2 regions of the Microbacterium sp. NPDC087591 genome follow, and region 2 is predicted to be linked to the other one. Evidence: predicted binding sites of a transcription regulator. Region 2 holds the regulator's gene; the other holds the start of a gene.
The links. The regulator HrcA, encoded in region 2, represses chaperone genes, less so after heat shock. The targets are predictions, from matches to a motif close to TTNGCACTCGNNNNNNNCGAGTGCNAA.
Positions count from the first base shown of each region.

Region 1 (7,260 bases), on a different contig from region 2:
TCGTGGCCGTGATCGCGTCGGTCATGTCTCTGCGTCGTCCAGTCGAGAGCCGCGCGATCGCGCGATGGGCGCTCGTCCTGAGTCTGTGCGCCACCGTCTACAGCCTGGGATGGCTGGTGTGGGCGGGCATGCAGTTCGAGAGACTGGGATAGGCGGATGCCGGATGACGATGAGGTCATCGAACTGCGGGCCCTGCAGGAACGCGCGTACGGGCGCGGCGGTGGGCTGACCGCGGCGGAGGCCGAGCGGCTGGATCGGCTGACGCGACGCCCGGCCGCGCAGGCCGTGGAGGGTGCGCCCTCGGGCGCGGCAGCTCCGCCGCAGATGATCTCCGGCGTGCCGGACGACGTCGGCCGTCCTGACCGGGAGCCGGCAGCGTCCCCGCTCCCGGCATCCGAGCCCCCTGCACTTCCGGCACCCCCGGCATCCGGGGGCGACGCCCTCCGGTCTTCGCATAGCGCTCCGCCGCTCGACCGGTGGCGTCCGCTGCTGATCGGGATCGCCGCGGCACTCGTCGTCGGCGTCGGTGTCGGCTGGTTCCTGTTCGGTCGAGGCGGTGCCGACGCGGTGGCTCTCACGGCCGCTCAGCAGGAGTGGCAGCGTGAGATCATCGGCGAGGCGACCTACGACCAGGGATCCCTCCGTGCCGTGGCGGTCGAGGCGGGCGTCGTGCTCTGGGTCGCGACGAAGAAGGACGGCGACTTCACCTGCCTCCTGCTGGGGGACGGCTCTCGCACGACCTCGGAATGTGACACCACCAAGGCCGTGCGCGAGAGCGGACTCTACGGAACCCTCATGGTCGAGCGGGGCGAGGGGCAGACGGAGGTCTCGGCCCAGATGCTGCTGACCGCCGGGGGTGAGCCGGCGGTGGCCTCGAGCAGCTACGAATACGACCCCGAGGCGATGATGAGCACATACGCCACCGAAGAGGAGGAGCGCTTCGCCGAGACGCTCGTCACCGCCGGATACGATGCGCGCAGCATCAGCGTCGTCGGCTACGACGGTGAGACCCCGATCTGGACGGCCGCGCGCCCCGAGGAATCGGCACAGTGCCTGATCTACGGTGCGTCCGAGGTGTTCGGGGACGTGCATTGCGCGGACCCAGCCTCGGGCGATGGGCTCTGGGTCGAGCATGTCGATCCGGCGACGGCGCAGACGACGCGCGTCGAGTGGCAGCTCACCTCGAATTACGGTGCCAACCTCGTGATCACACGGGAGAGCGGGCTCGATCGTGGCGCCGCCGGAGAGTGAGCGGACGGAGCTGCGCGAACTGCAGCGGAAAGCCTATGGTCGCGACGGCGGGCTGACGGATGCGGAGGCGCGTCGGCTGCGGGAACTGGAGCGGGCGGCTGCTGCGCCCCCGGCGCCTCAGGCCACGGCGATGGACGCCGACGGGGCTCCTGCCTCCGAACAAATGCTCGCGGACGACGAGGCAGTGGCGTTCCTGGTCGGCGCCTCCGACCAGGGGATCCTCGCGGAGTCTGCGGCTGCGGCGGTGGACGGCATTCCGGCGGCAGCCGATCACAGCACTGCCGGGCCCCACGGCGGCGCTTCCGGCATCCGCGCGCTCCTGCGGGCACAGTGGCACGTCGTCACCGTCGCCGCTGTCGTGCTGCTCGCGATCGGCGTCGGTGCGGGGTGGGCGCTGTTCGGAACCCGGAGCGACGACATCCCCCTGACCGGCGAGCAGCAGCAGCGCAAGGGGGAGCTCTACGAGAAGGGTGGGTACGACGAAGGCTCGGTGCGTGCCATCGGTCAGGACGATGACGCACTGGTCTGGTATGGCACCCGCAACGACGGCGAGAACGTGTGCCTCGTGCTCGACGTCGGCGCGGAGACCGGCCAGTCCTGTCAGCGCAGTGACGACCTGAGCACGGGTGTCTTCGGGCTATCGGCCGTGGCGACGATCCCAGGCGAGGGAGAGTCGTCGTCGACCACCGTCATGGCGTACCTGATGTACTCCACCTCGGGCGTCCCGCTCGTGAGCATCCAGCGCTGGGACGACTCCGGTCTCTTCCTCGCGCAGTTCGCGGGCGAGGAGCGGGAGCGCGCAGAGGAGCTGGTCGACGGAGAGCAGGCTATGAACCTCGCCATCGTCGGGTACTTCCGCGACGCGCCGGTCTGGCTCATCGACCGCTGGAGTGGCGGCGGCTCGGAGACCTGCCTCATCGTCGACGGCGCGGCGGGTCAATCGACCTGCCGCCCGAGCGAGGATGCCCTCTCCGACGGCATCGCCGTGTACGTGTCGGATGACGAGGTCGTGCCCGGTCAGGAGATCGACGCCTCCACGATCTGGAGTCTGGAGGTCGACTACACGCCGAACCAGACGCCGTACCTCACGATCATCCGCGATCCGGAATCGATCTCGGTGTCCACGGACGGTGAGATGTGGTTCGACGGCTCGCAGCTCGGTGGCGGCGACGACGGCGACTCGATCGACGTCGTCCCGCCGTCCACCGACGCGAAAGGTTGAGCAGCCGCCCTATGCGGCCGGTGGCACCCGGTCGGCGAGGATGGCGCGGCGCTGGTCGCCGATCCTGGTGAGGATCAGCGTGGCGCTGCGATCCCCGCGCAGAGTGAGCTTCCTGCGGAACGCGGCGGGGTCGATGTCCACGCCGCGCTTCTTGATCTCCAGAGTGCCGATGCGCTCGGCTTTCAGCACTGCACTGATCGCCTTCGGGTTCGCCGCCATGGTCTCGCGCACCCGGAAGGTCTGCACGAACGGACTGGTGACCGCGGTGTCCGACGTGAGATAGGCGATCCGCGGGTCGAGCATTCCGGCGTCCAGGCTCCGCGCCACGTCGCCGATCAGCCGGGCGCGGATCACGGCGCCGTCCGGCTCATGGAGGAAGGCGCCGAGTGCGCGCGCCGGAGCGTCCTCCGCGTCCGCGTCGGCGGTGAGCTCATGGGACTGGTCACCGCGCATGACCAACGCCGCACGTCGGACGCCGGGGCGTGCCAGTGCTCCGGTCCAGACCACGAGCTCCACGACGCTGCCGTCGGCGCTCACCCATTGTGCTTCTGCGTCGTCGGGGAGAGCATCGCGGTCGTGCGCGGGGCCCAGCTTGATCCCTGTCGGCAGGCGGCTGGCCAGGTCGAACGCCCAGTCCAGCGAGGGGGAGTAGTCGTCGGCCGAGACACGGCGCGTCTCGCTGTGCCCCGAGGTGCGGCGTGCCGGGTCCATCCATACCGCGCCGCTGCGCGACAGGTCGGCGTCTTCGGCGGTGCTGTGCCTCACGACGGCTCCGGAGTCCTCGCCGTCGTGAGGACCGAAGGGGGCGAGGTTGTAGGCGGCGATCGCGGCGGTGACCTCGTCCGCGTCGACGGCGAGCACGTCGAGGCCCGCGCCCGTGAACGCGAGCGCGTCGCCGCCGATGCCGCAGCCGAGGTCGGCGACGCTCGTGATCCCTGCGCGGCGGATGCGCTGCGCGTGACGCACCGCGACGGGCAGGCGGGTGGCCTGCTCGAGCCCTGCGCGGGTGAACAGCATCCGCGCCGCGAACGCGCCGAACTTCGTGGTCGCCTTCGCACGCAGATGTGCCTGACCGACGACAGCCGACACCAGGTCGGGGGAGTGGCCGGCGGCGCGCAGCCGAGACACGGCGCGGGCGACCTCGGCGGTGGAGTCGATGGGGCCGAGCGCATCGAGCAGCTCCAGACCATCGGGGGTCAGCAGGGCCTGCAGTTCGGACATCTCCACCTGCCCAGCCTAGGGTGCAGGCAGCACGGCGCAGGTGCTCCGCATGACACCGATTGGCACTCGCATTGCATGAGTGCCAGCGGAGCGCATAGACTGGATTAGCACTCTCGGGTTGAGAGTGCGAACAAGTCTTTCGTGTCAGCGTCAAGAAAGAAGAGGTAGACCGTGTCGGTTTCCATCAAGCCGCTCGAGGACCGCATCGTCATCAAGCAGGTCGAGGCCGAGCAGACCACCGCGAGTGGCCTGGTCATCCCCGACACCGCCAAGGAGAAGCCCCAGGAGGGCGAGGTCGTGGCGGTCGGCCCCGGTCGCATCGATGACAACGGCAACCGTGTTCCGCTCGACGTCGCCGTGGGCGACCGCGTGCTCTACAGCAAGTACGGCGGCACCGAGGTGAAGTTCGGCGCAGACGAGTTCCTCGTCCTGTCGGCTCGCGACGTCCTCGCCGTCGTCGTCCGCTGAACCAGCGTTCCTCGAAGGGGCTCGGGTGCTACGGCACCCGGGCCCCTTCTGCGTGTCCGGACGGTGCCGGACAGCGCGCGCTCGGTCAGGCGCCATCCGTTTCCTGCCAAACTCTCGGCGCCCGTCGCCCTGCGCCGCTGAGGGGATCCTGGCGGGCATAGGGTTGTGCGGTGACTCCCGATACGACCAACCGTGCGACGCAGACGGCCGGGGTCGGATTCGCCGGAGCCGCCTACCTCCTCTGGGGCGTGCTTCCGCTCTACTTCGTCCTCCTCAAGCCCACAGGGCCGTGGGAGGTCGTGGCATGGCGGGTACTCCTCTCGTTCGTGTTCTGCCTCCTGCTGCTCACTGTGATGCGCGGGTGGGGTGCGTTCCGTGCCATCATCCGCCAGCCGAAGCTCCTGGGCTGGACCGCGCTGGCAGGACTCCTGATCTACGTCAACTGGCAGGTGTTCCTCATCGGCACGCTGACCGGCAACGTCGTCGAGACCAGCCTGGGCTACTTCATCAACCCGATCACCACGGTGCTGCTCGGAGTGTTCGTGCTGAAGGAGCGCATCCGCCGCCTCCAGTGGGCCGCCATCGGGATCGCCGCCGTCGCCGTCGCGGTGATCATGATCGCCCACGGATCCTTCCCGTGGATCGCCCTCTCGCTCACGGCATCGTTCGGCATCTACGGTCTCATCAAGAAGAAGATCGGCCCCGCGGTCGATGCGGTCAGCGGGCTCACCCTCGAGTCGTTCTGGCTGATCCCGATCGCGATCGTGCAGCTGATCATCGTGGCCCAGACTCCCGAAGGCCTGACGATGGGCACGCAGGGCGGATGGCATGCGATCCTGCTCGCGCTGGCGGGTGTGGCCACGGCGGTGCCGCTGCTGCTCTTCGCCGCTGGCACACGGCGCGTGAACCTCACCGTGATCGGGATGATCCAGTTCATCACCCCGGTGATGCAGTTCATCATCGGGGTCGCCGTGCTGCACGAGCCGATGCCGGCGGAGCGCTGGGCGGGGTTCATCATCGTGTGGATCGCCATCACGGTCTTCGTCGTCGACCTGCTGCTCGCCGCCCGTCGCGGTCGCCGGATCGCGCAGGCAGCACCCGTCTGATCCCGGGTCGCAGCGGGAGGGGAACGCGGTGCCGGATCGTTAACGCACCGAGATACTTGCGACCCCTGTGCGCGCGTCCCACAGCCTAGGGTTAGAGCACCCGACCGTGGTCTCGATCCACGTTCAGTTACGCAAGGGAGCACCAATGAACGCATTGAAGGGTTCGCGTACCGCGAAGGTCTTCGCAGGAATCGCGCTGCTCAGCGCGTCCGCCGTTGTCGTCGCTGGCTGTAGCAGCACACCATCCGACGGAGGCACGGATAGCGGGAAGCCGGCCGCCGACCTCACTCTCAAGCTCGGCTCGCTGCTGCCCCAGACGGGGTCGCTGGCATTCCTCGGACCGCCCATGGAGTCCGGCGTCGGCCTGGCCGTGCAGGAGGTCAACGAGGCGAAGGCCGGCGTCACGATCGAACTGACCGCCGAAGACGAAGGCGACACCGACACCAAGGCCTACGAGACGTCGATCACCAAGCTGCAGGGCGCCGGTGTCTCCGCGATCGTCGGCGCTGCCGCATCCGGTGTCTCCAAGCTGATCCTCGACGGCAACGTGAGCGCGGGGATCCTCCAGATCTCGGCCTCGAACACGTCGCCGGACTTCACCACGTGGGACGATGACGGACTGTACTTCCGCACCGCCCCCAGCGACCTGCTGCAGGGTGAGGTGCTCGGCAACCTGATCGCCGAGGACGGCGCCAAGACGCTCGGCATCATCTACCAGAACGACGCCTACGGCACCGGCCTGTTCGACGCCATCAAGACGACGTTCGAAGGCACCGGCGGCGAGGTCGTCGCGGATGCATCGTTCAACGTCGGAGACGCGCAGTTCGACGCACAGGTCGAGACCATCAAGGCGCAGAACCCCGACGCGGTCGCGATCGTCTCGTTCGACCAGTTCAAGACCATCGCGCCGCTGCTGGTGAACGCCGGCATCTCGGCCGACAAGTTCTACATGGTCGACGGAAACCTGTCCGACTACGGCGACGAGATCCCGGTCTCGCTCGAGGGCGCACAGGGCACCAAGGCGGGCCCCGTGCTCGAGGACGACTTCACCGACCGCCTCCAGGCGTACTGGACGGGTGAGGGCAACGCCGAGGTCAAGGACTTCACGTACGCGGCTGAGGCATACGACGCCGTCGTGCTGGTCGCCCTGGCATCTCTCGCTGCCGGCTCGACCGAGGGCGCCGACATCGCGGCCAAGATGCAGGAGATCTCGGGTGGTTCCGGAGACGGTGAGAAGTGCACCAGCTTCGCCGACTGCGCCAAGATCATCAACGATGGCGGCACGGCCGATTACGACGGCTACTCCGGCGAGGTCACCTTCGACGAGAACGGCGACCCGCAGGGTGCCACGATCGGCATCTACAAGTACGGCGCGGACAACATGATCTCCCGCACCAACTGATCACACGATCCGATCGTCTGATCCGATCACAAGCGAAGGCCCCGGATGCAACATCCGGGGCCTTCGTCGTGTGCGGGCCCTTCGACGGGCCAGGGGCCCCAGGGCGGGTCGGGGCTGAGAGCCGTGGGTGCTCCACCCTGATGGGGCGCTGAGCCTGTCGAAGCGCCCGGACACGGCAGAGGGGCGGACGCCGCAGCATCCGCCCCTCTGCGAGAATCGCTCAGGCGGCGTCCGTGCCCAACGTGCCGAGGTACAGACCGATGACCTTGGGATCGTTCAGCAGATCGCGTCCGGTGCCCTCGTAGGCGTCCTTGCCCTGATCGAGCACATAACCGCGGTCGCAGATCTGAAGGCAACGTCGCGCGTTCTGTTCGACCATGATGGTCGTCACCCCGGCCTTGTTGATGTCGGAGACGCGGATGAAGGCGTCATCCTGCCGCACGGGGGAGAGGCCGGCCGATGGCTCGTCCAGGAGCAGCACGGACGGATCCATCATGAGCGCGCGAGACATGGCCACCATCTGCCGCTCGCCACCGGACAACGAGCCCGCGCGCTGCTTCAGACGCTTACCGAGTTCGGCGAAGATCCCC
Region 1 is NZ_JBIUWU010000001.1:637,317-644,576, reverse strand. Features, by position in the region: gene ACIOVG_RS02955 (hypothetical protein) at 1-152, shown strand, start outside; gene ACIOVG_RS02950 (hypothetical protein) at 157-1,251, shown strand; gene ACIOVG_RS02945 (hypothetical protein) at 1,232-2,473, shown strand; gene ACIOVG_RS02940 (SAM-dependent methyltransferase) at 2,483-3,700, opposite strand; gene groES (co-chaperone GroES) at 3,866-4,162, shown strand; gene rarD (EamA family transporter RarD) at 4,333-5,268, shown strand; gene ACIOVG_RS02925 (ABC transporter substrate-binding protein) at 5,414-6,670, shown strand; gene ACIOVG_RS02920 (ABC transporter ATP-binding protein) at 6,891-7,260, opposite strand, start outside.
Region 1: the regulator HrcA is predicted to act here: its motif matches at 3,754-3,780, upstream of groES (co-chaperone GroES).

Region 2 (8,112 bases):
CAGCAGCTCGTCCACGAGCTTCTTCGCGTTCGCGACCTCCGTTGCGCCGCCGCTGAGCGTGATCTCGTTGCCGCGCACGAGCACCTGCACATCGCGATGCTCCTTCTCGAGCATCCGCAGCAGGCGGTCCTGCGGCCCGAGCAGCTGCACCATCGCGACGCCGTCGGCGTAGATCTTCTCGACAGCCTCGGGCTCACGCCCACCCAGGCTGCGCTCGGCCGGTTCGTGGTTCTCAGGCACCGACGCTCTTCTCGGTCAGGCCGCCACCCAGCACGTGGGCGTGGACATGGAAAACGGTCTGTCCGGCGTTCGCTCCGGTGTTGAAGACCAGGCGGAAGTCGCCGTCGGGAGTGTGCTGCGCTGCCAGTTCCTTCGCGAACGCGATGAGCTCGGCGAGCAGTCCGGCGTCTCCGGCGGCCAGCTCCGTGACGTCACGGTAGTCCGCGGTCTTCGGGATCACGAGCAGATGCACCGGCGCCTGGGGCGCGATGTCGCGCAACGCGAAGAGCCGATCGGTCTCGCCGATGATCTCGGCGGGGATCTCCCCGGTCAGGATGCGCGTGAAGATCGAGGGTTCCGTCATGGATTCAAGTCTACTGACCACTGCGCACCGGGCGCGTGGGGGCGCTCACCAGCGGCCGAGCGCCACCGAGAGCACGGCGATCGCCGCCGGTCCGGCGGTTGAGGTGCGCAGCACCGTGTCGCCGAGCAGCACGCGCTCAGCTCCTGCCTCGGTCAGTCGCGCCAGTTCGTCGGGGGCGATGCCGCCCTCCGGCCCGACGACGAGCACCAGATCGCGCCCGTCGGAGACGATTTCGGAGAGCCGCCCGGTCGCGGTCGGATCCAACAGCAGCACGCGCTGCGTCGCGGCCCGTGCAGCGAGCTCCGCGGTGGTGACGGGCGCGCCGACCTCGGGCACCCACGCACGATGCGCCTGCTTCGCGGCCTCTCGCACGATCGATGCCCAGCGCTCCCGCCCCTTGGCCGCCTTTGCACCCTCCCAGCGGGAGACGCTGCGACTCGCCTGCCAGGGCACGATCTCGTCGACGCCGAGTTCGCACGCCGCCTGCACCGCGAGTTCATCGCGGTCGCCCTTGGCGAGAGCCTGGACCAGCACGATGCGCGGGGTCGGCGCCGAATGCTCCGCGCGCTCCGAGATCCGCACATCCACCTGCGCCGGCGAGACCTGCTCGGCGACGCCGGAGAGCCAGACACCCCTGCCGTCGCCGATCGTGATCGCCTCGCCGACCCGCAGCCGACGCACGACCGCGGCATGCTTCGCCTCAGCTCCGGTCAGCGACACGAGGTCGCCGGTGACGGCATCCGATGCGGACTCGAGCAGGAAGTGCAGGGCCATGGGTCAGTGCTGTCCGCGGAATCGGTCGCGGAGCTTGGAGAACAGTCCCTGCTGGAACTGCGCGAGCTGCGGACCCGGGGCCTTCGCCTTCTTGGCGAAGTCCTCGATGAGTGCGCGCTGCGCCGAGTCGAGCTTGGTGGGTGTCACGACCTGCACGCCCACGCGGAGGTCGCCGCGCTGCGTGCCGCGGAGCGGTGTGATCCCGCGCCCTTTGATCGTGAGCACGTCTCCGGACTGCACGCCGGGACGGATCTCGAGGTCCACCTCGCCGTCGAGCCCCTGGATCGCGGTCTCGGTTCCGAGGATCGCATCGGTCATCGACACCTCGAGCGTCGCGAGCAGATCGTCGCCGTCACGGCTGAACGCGGCGTGCGGGTTCACCGTGACCTCGACGTACAGGTCGCCGTTGGGGCCCCCGGCCTTGCCCACCTCTCCGGAGCCGGGGAGCTGCAGACGCAGACCGGTCTCGACGCCGGCCGGGATGTCGAGAGACACGGTGCGGCGCGAGCGCACGCGGCCCTGGCCTCCGCAGGTTCCGCACGGGTACGGGATCGTGGTTCCGTAGCCCTCGCACGTGCCGCAGGGCTGCGAGGTGACGACATTGCCGAGCAGACTGCGCACCTGGCGCTGCACGTGACCGGAGCCGCCGCAGATGTCGCAGGTGACGGGCGAAGTGCCTTCCTGGCAGCAGGACCCCTGACAGGTCTCGCAGAGCACCGCCGTGTCGACCTCGATGTCACGATGCGCGCCGAACACGACATCGCCGAGGTCGAGGGTCACGCGCACCAGGGCGTCCTGGCCGCGTTCCCGACGCGAGCGCGGCCGCCCGCCGCGGCCACCGCCCTGCGCAGCGCCGAAGAACGTCTCGAAGATGTCGCCGAAGCCGCCGAACCCTCCGAAGTTCCCGGCCGCGCCGTCTCCGCCGCCCATGTCGTAGCGACGGCGCGACTCGTCGTCGCTGAGCACGTCGTACGCGTGGGTGACGAGCTTGAACTGCTCTGCGGCATCCTCGCCCGGATTCACATCCGGGTGCAGCTGCCGTGCGAGGCGCCGGTACGCCTTCTTGATCTCATCGATGGAAGCGTCCCGGGACACCCCGAGAACCTCATAGTGGTCCGCCACAATCGCCTTTCTGCGCGTGTCTGTCGTGTGGGAGCCGCGTGTCAGCGGCTCGCCTCGTCTTCATCGAGCATCCGCGTCAGGTAACGGGCGACCGCCCGTGCTGCCGCGAGGTTGCTCGGATAATCCATGCGTGTCGGTCCCATGACACCGACACGAGCCATCCCACTGGGGGCGGCGTAGTTGCTCGCGACGATCGATGCCTCGCCGAGGCCGAACGGCGCATTCTCCGTACCGATGCTGGCCGCGAGGCCGTGCTCGTCGGTCACCATCTCGCTCATCAGCCGCAGCAGGGTCACCTGCTCCTCGATGGCCTCGAGGAGCGGATGGATGCTGCCGCGGAAGTCCTGTTCGCGGCGGGCGAGCGTGGCCGCCCCCGCCATGACGAGCTTCTCCTGACGGAACTCACCCAGCTCGTCGATCACGATCGCCGCGAGCGTGCGCAATGCCGCGTCGTTGGGCGTGTCGACCGTGGCGAGAAGACTCTGCAGGCGATCAGCCGCATCACTGACGGCACGACCGGTGATCAACGCGGAGAGCCGCGCGCGCAGCAGGGCCAGCTCCGCCTCGTCGAGCTCGACCGGGAGTGGGGCCATGCGCTGCGATACACCGCCGGCATCGGTCACGAGCACGATCAGGAGTCTGTTGGGAGCCAGCGCCACGAGTTCGAGGTGCGTGAGGTGCGCGCGAGCGAACGACGGGTACTGAGCGAGAGCCACCTGGCCGGTGAGCTGGGTCAGCACGCGCACGGTGCGCACCATGAGGTCGTCGAGGTCCGCCGGCTCTGCCAGGAAGGACTCGATCGCCGAGCGCTGCGCCGCAGACATCGGCCGCAACTGGGCGAGGTGATTGACGAAGACGCGGTAGCCCTTGTCGGTCGGCACCCGGCCGGACGACGTGTGCGGAGCGGTGATCAGCTCCTCGTCCTCGAGCAGGGCCATGTCATTGCGGATCGTTGCCGCAGACACGCCGAAAGAGTGCCGGTCGACGATCGAGCGGCTGCCGACGGGTTCGTGGGTCTCGACGTAGTCCTGCACTATCGCGCGGAGAACCTGGAGTCCTCGCTCGGTGACCATCGACTTCTCCTTCCGCTGGCACTCGGATACTCAGAGTGCCAATTCTACCGGTGCGCAGAGCTTTCCGCCCGTCTCACCCGTCGAGTCGTGCGTGTGCCGCTCTCTCGAGGCGGTTCGCGACCCGCGAGGCGCGGACCGAGCGCCCCCTCTCATCCATCGCATCACGGGTGACCTACGATGACGAGCATGACGTCCGATCCCCAGATCACCCTCCGCGCCGGCACCGTCCAGGGAACCACGACAGACGGCATCCACCGCTTCCTCGGCATCCCCTACGCGGCGCCGCCCTTCGGCGAGAACCGCTTCCGCGCGCCGCAGCCGGTGACTCCCTGGGAGGGCGTGCGCGCGGCCACCGAGTTCGGTCCCACCGCGCCGCAGCTCCCCTACCCCGGAGCGATCGGCGAGCTGCTCGGCTCGGTGCACATCCCCGGCGAGGACATCCTCACGGCCAACGTCTGGGCGCCGGTGGATGCGGCCGGCGCGCCGGTCGTGCTCTGGATCCACGGCGGTGCTCTGGAGCGCGGCACGGCGGCACTCTCGCTCTACGACGGCGCCGTGTTCGCGCGGGCGGGCGTCGTCTTCGTCTCGATCAACTACCGCCTCGGCGCCGAGGGGTTCTCGGTGCTCGATGACGCCCCGCGCAACCTCGGCCTCCGCGACGTCGCCGCTGCACTCGAATGGGTGCATGCCGAGATCGCGGCATTCGGCGGGGACCCGGCCCGCATCACCGCGATGGGGGAATCGGCCGGTGGCGCGCTCGTGGCCGCCCTCCTCGCTCGCGACGAGTCACGCGCACTGATCGCGGGGGCCATCATCGAGTCGGGTCCGCTCGAGGCGCAGACCCCCGCCAATGCCGGTCGCGTCACCACCCAGATGGCGAAGCGACTCGGGGTCCGCGCCGATCGCGCCTCGTTCGCCGCCGTCCCACCGGAGCAGCTCCTCGAGGCCCGCCGGCAGCAGTCGGCCGGCTCCTCTCCCCTCGGCGGCGCGCCAGGATTCCAGGTCGCGATCGACCCCGAGAGCCTCCCGCAGTCGCCGCACGAGATGCTCGGCGAAATCGACGCTCCGCTGCTGATCGGCACCAACACCGACGAGTACCGGCTGTGGTTCCCTCCGGAGGCGCTCGCCGGCATCAGCGAGACGAAGCTCTTCCTCGCGTCTCTGGCCCTGCGCATCCCCCGTCGCGCGGTGAAGGCGTACCGCGACGAATGGCCAGGTGCGTCCACGGGCGAGATCTTCGGACAGCTGGCGACCGACATGATGCTGCGCCGCGGGCTCACCCGTGTCGCACAGGCGAAGCCGTCGTCGACCTTCGTGTACGAATTCGCCTGGTCGAGCCCGGTGCGCGATCTGCGGGCCGCGCATGCCCTCGAGCTCGGCTTCGTGTTCGACAGGCTCGACGACGAAGAGGCGCACCGGCTCGCGGGGCCGGATGCGCCGCGACGTCTCGCCGTGGAGATGAACGCCGCCTGGGTCGCGTTCATCACGACCGGCGACCCCGGCTGGCCGTCATATGGATCGGATCGAACCACGCGGCTGTTCGACACCGCGAGCACGACGATCCCGCAGCGCCGCACGACCGGGCTCGACCAGCTGCCGCGCTGAGCGTCAGTCGGTCAGCTCCCGCACCACCGCGTCCGCGAGCAGCCGTCCGCGCAGAGTGAGAGTCAGACGCCCGCGCAGCGCCGACGCGGCGTCGACCATCCCGTCGGCGATGAGTCCCGCCACGCGCGTGCGGTTGCCCTCCGGGAGCTCTGCGATCGCGATGCCCTCGGCGAGGCGGCTGAGCAGCAGCACGCGCTCCAGCATCCGGGCCTCGGCGTCCGGACGCTCGGTACCGGCCGCCGGGGACTCGGCGGCGGCGAGGCGCTGCGCGTAGGCGGCGGGATGCTTCACGTTCCACCAGCGCAGGCCGGCGACGTGACTGTGCGCGCCGGGACCGAATCCCCACCAGTCGCTCCCGCGCCAGTATGCGAGGTTGTGGCGTGATCGCTGCTCGGGTCTCCGCGCCCAGTTGCTGACCTCGTACCAGTCGAATCCGGCCCCACCGAGTCGCGCGTCCGCGAGCTCGTACATGTCGGCCTGCACATCGTCGTCCGGCGTGGGGACCTCACCGCGCCGGATCTGACGAGCGAGCTTCGTGCCGTCCTCGATGATCAGCGCATACGCCGAGATGTGATCGGACTCGAGCGCGAGAGCGGCATCGAGCGACGCCTCCCAATCGGCGAGCGACTCACCCGGCGCACCGTAGATCAGATCGACGCTCACGGCGAGACCGGCATCCTTCGCCGCGGTGACGGCGGTGCGCACGTTCTCCGGGCGATGCGTGCGGTCGAGGGCGGCGAGCACGTGCGGGACCGCCGACTGCATGCCGATGGAGAGACGCGTGACTCCGGCGTCGGCCAGCGTGCGTGCGACCTGAGGCGTGACCGTGTCGGGGTTCGCCTCGACCGTCACCTCCGCCCCCTCGGCCAGACCGAAGGCCGAGACGGCGGTGTCGAGCATCCGCGCCAGGTCTCCGGCGGGGAGGAGCGTGGGCGTCCCTCCGCCGAAGAAGACCGTGTCCATCGGGCGCAAGGCACCGGCGTCGCCGAGCACCCGCTGCGCGAGGGCGATCTCGGCGGTGAGGGTGCTCGCGTAGTCCTCCTGTTTGGCTCCGCGGAGCTCGCTCGAGGTGTACGTGTTGAAATCGCAGTACCCGCAGCGCACACGGCAGAACGGGATGTGCAGATACGCCGAGAACGGCACGCTCGTGTCGATCGGCAGATCGTCGGGCAGATGACCGTCTGCCGGTGCCGGATCCCCCAGAGGAAGAGGTCCCGCCATCAGAGCGGGGTCGCGTAGAGCGGGGAGATCGCCCGGAGGTAACGGGCGAAGAGTTCCCGACGGCGGCGCTTCACGAGGGCGGGAACCGTGCGGTACAGCAACGAGTTCGGCGAGTCGAATGCGCGCACCGTGAACCAGACCTCGTCGTTGTCCTCACGCCAGACGAGGTCGAAGGACTCCTCGCCGCTGACGACCGAACCGCCGACGGTACCCAGCACGAAGCCGATCCGGCGGGTCTCCTCGGTCACCGAGATGACCCGGAGCTCGGCGTCCGCGCGCATTCCTCCGACGCGCCCCCGCAGGTGCAGGGTCATGCCGGGGCCGACGAACGGCATGCCCTCGGCGTCGTAGCGCGGCTCGACATCGCGCTTGCTCGGCGCGATCGGATTGCCCTCCGCGTCGAAGCTCACTCCGGCGTAGGCGGGACCGGGTGCAGGGCGCACATCTTCGACACCGAGACCGGCCGCGCGCTGCGCGGTCCAGGAGAGCAGTGCCTCGCCGGCGCTCTGGAAGCGCTCGACCCCGCTGCCGATCCGCCAGGAATCCTCCGCCGGGATGCTGCGCTCCGGCGGGTACTGCATCAGATCGGGCGCGTGGGTCGCACCCACGGCCGCATAATCCACCGTGTCGTCTCGGAAAGTCCCGCGCCGCATGAGTTCCAGCCTACTGGGGGTTACCTGAGCGAACACCCCCACGCGCCGCCGCGCGACATATCGCCACCACCCTGAGCCCCTGAACAGACCACCAGGACTCAGCGCGAGGCCGCGGCGATCTCGGACTCGACGATGCGGATGTACGCCCGCGACACCGAGAGCTGCAGCACGCGGAGCGCCGGCGAGACGAGGCGCCAGAACAGGCTCGACGGGCACGAGAGCGACCGTGCGGTGAAGACCCCGTCCTCGTCGAGGACGAAGGACTCCTCACCGTAGAGCGGATGCCCCGGGCGCGTCTCGTAGCCGAAACCATGACCGTCCGCCCACACCACGCGCACGGGTTCGGCGAACCGGATGCCGAGCATCCGCTTGGCGAGGATCCCCTCGACGTCGACGACGGGAGTCAGGGCGGGAACCTCGAAACCAGCTCGCCGTTTGAACTCCCACGAGCTCACCACCGCAGAGACGGCGGCGCGGGCATGCGCGGGGACGAACACGGAGCGCTCCGTGAGACGCAGGCCAGCCGGCGCGGCATCGAGCGGATGACGGGTCACCCCGCGCTCATATGCCGGGAACGGCATCCCTACTTCTTGTCCTTGCCGTCGACGTCACCGGAGAGCGCCGCGATGAACGCCTCCTGGGGCACCTCGACGCGACCCACCATCTTCATGCGCTTCTTGCCCTCCTTCTGCTTCTCGAGGAGCTTGCGCTTGCGGGTGATGTCACCGCCGTAGCACTTGGCCAGCACGTCCTTGCGGATCGCGCGGATCGTCTCGCGGGCGATGATGCGCGCACCGATCGCCGCCTGGATGGGCACCTCGAACTGCTGGCGGGGAATCAGCTTGCGCAGCCGCTCCGCCATCATCGTGCCGTAGCTGTAGGCCTTGTCCCGGTGCACGATCGAGCTGAATGCATCGACCTTCTCGCCCTGGAGCAGGATGTCGACCTTCACCAGGTCCGCCTCCTGCTGGCCGGAGGGCTCGTAGTCGAGCGAGGCGTAACCCTGGGTCTTCGACTTCAGCTGATCGAAGAAGTCGAAGACGATCTCACCGAGAGGGATGTTGTAGCGCAGTTCCACGCG
Region 2 is NZ_JBIUWU010000002.1:549,551-557,662, forward strand. Features, by position in the region: gene ACIOVG_RS13260 (PhoH family protein) at 1-153, opposite strand, end outside; gene ACIOVG_RS13265 (HIT domain-containing protein) at 233-583, opposite strand; gene ACIOVG_RS13270 (16S rRNA (uracil(1498)-N(3))-methyltransferase) at 629-1,357, opposite strand; gene dnaJ (molecular chaperone DnaJ) at 1,361-2,479, opposite strand; gene hrcA (heat-inducible transcriptional repressor HrcA) at 2,521-3,552, opposite strand; gene ACIOVG_RS13285 (carboxylesterase/lipase family protein) at 3,739-5,157, shown strand; gene hemW (radical SAM family heme chaperone HemW) at 5,161-6,378, opposite strand; gene ACIOVG_RS13295 (DUF1990 family protein) at 6,378-7,031, opposite strand; gene ACIOVG_RS13300 (DUF1990 family protein) at 7,130-7,612, opposite strand; gene lepA (translation elongation factor 4) at 7,615-8,112, opposite strand, start outside.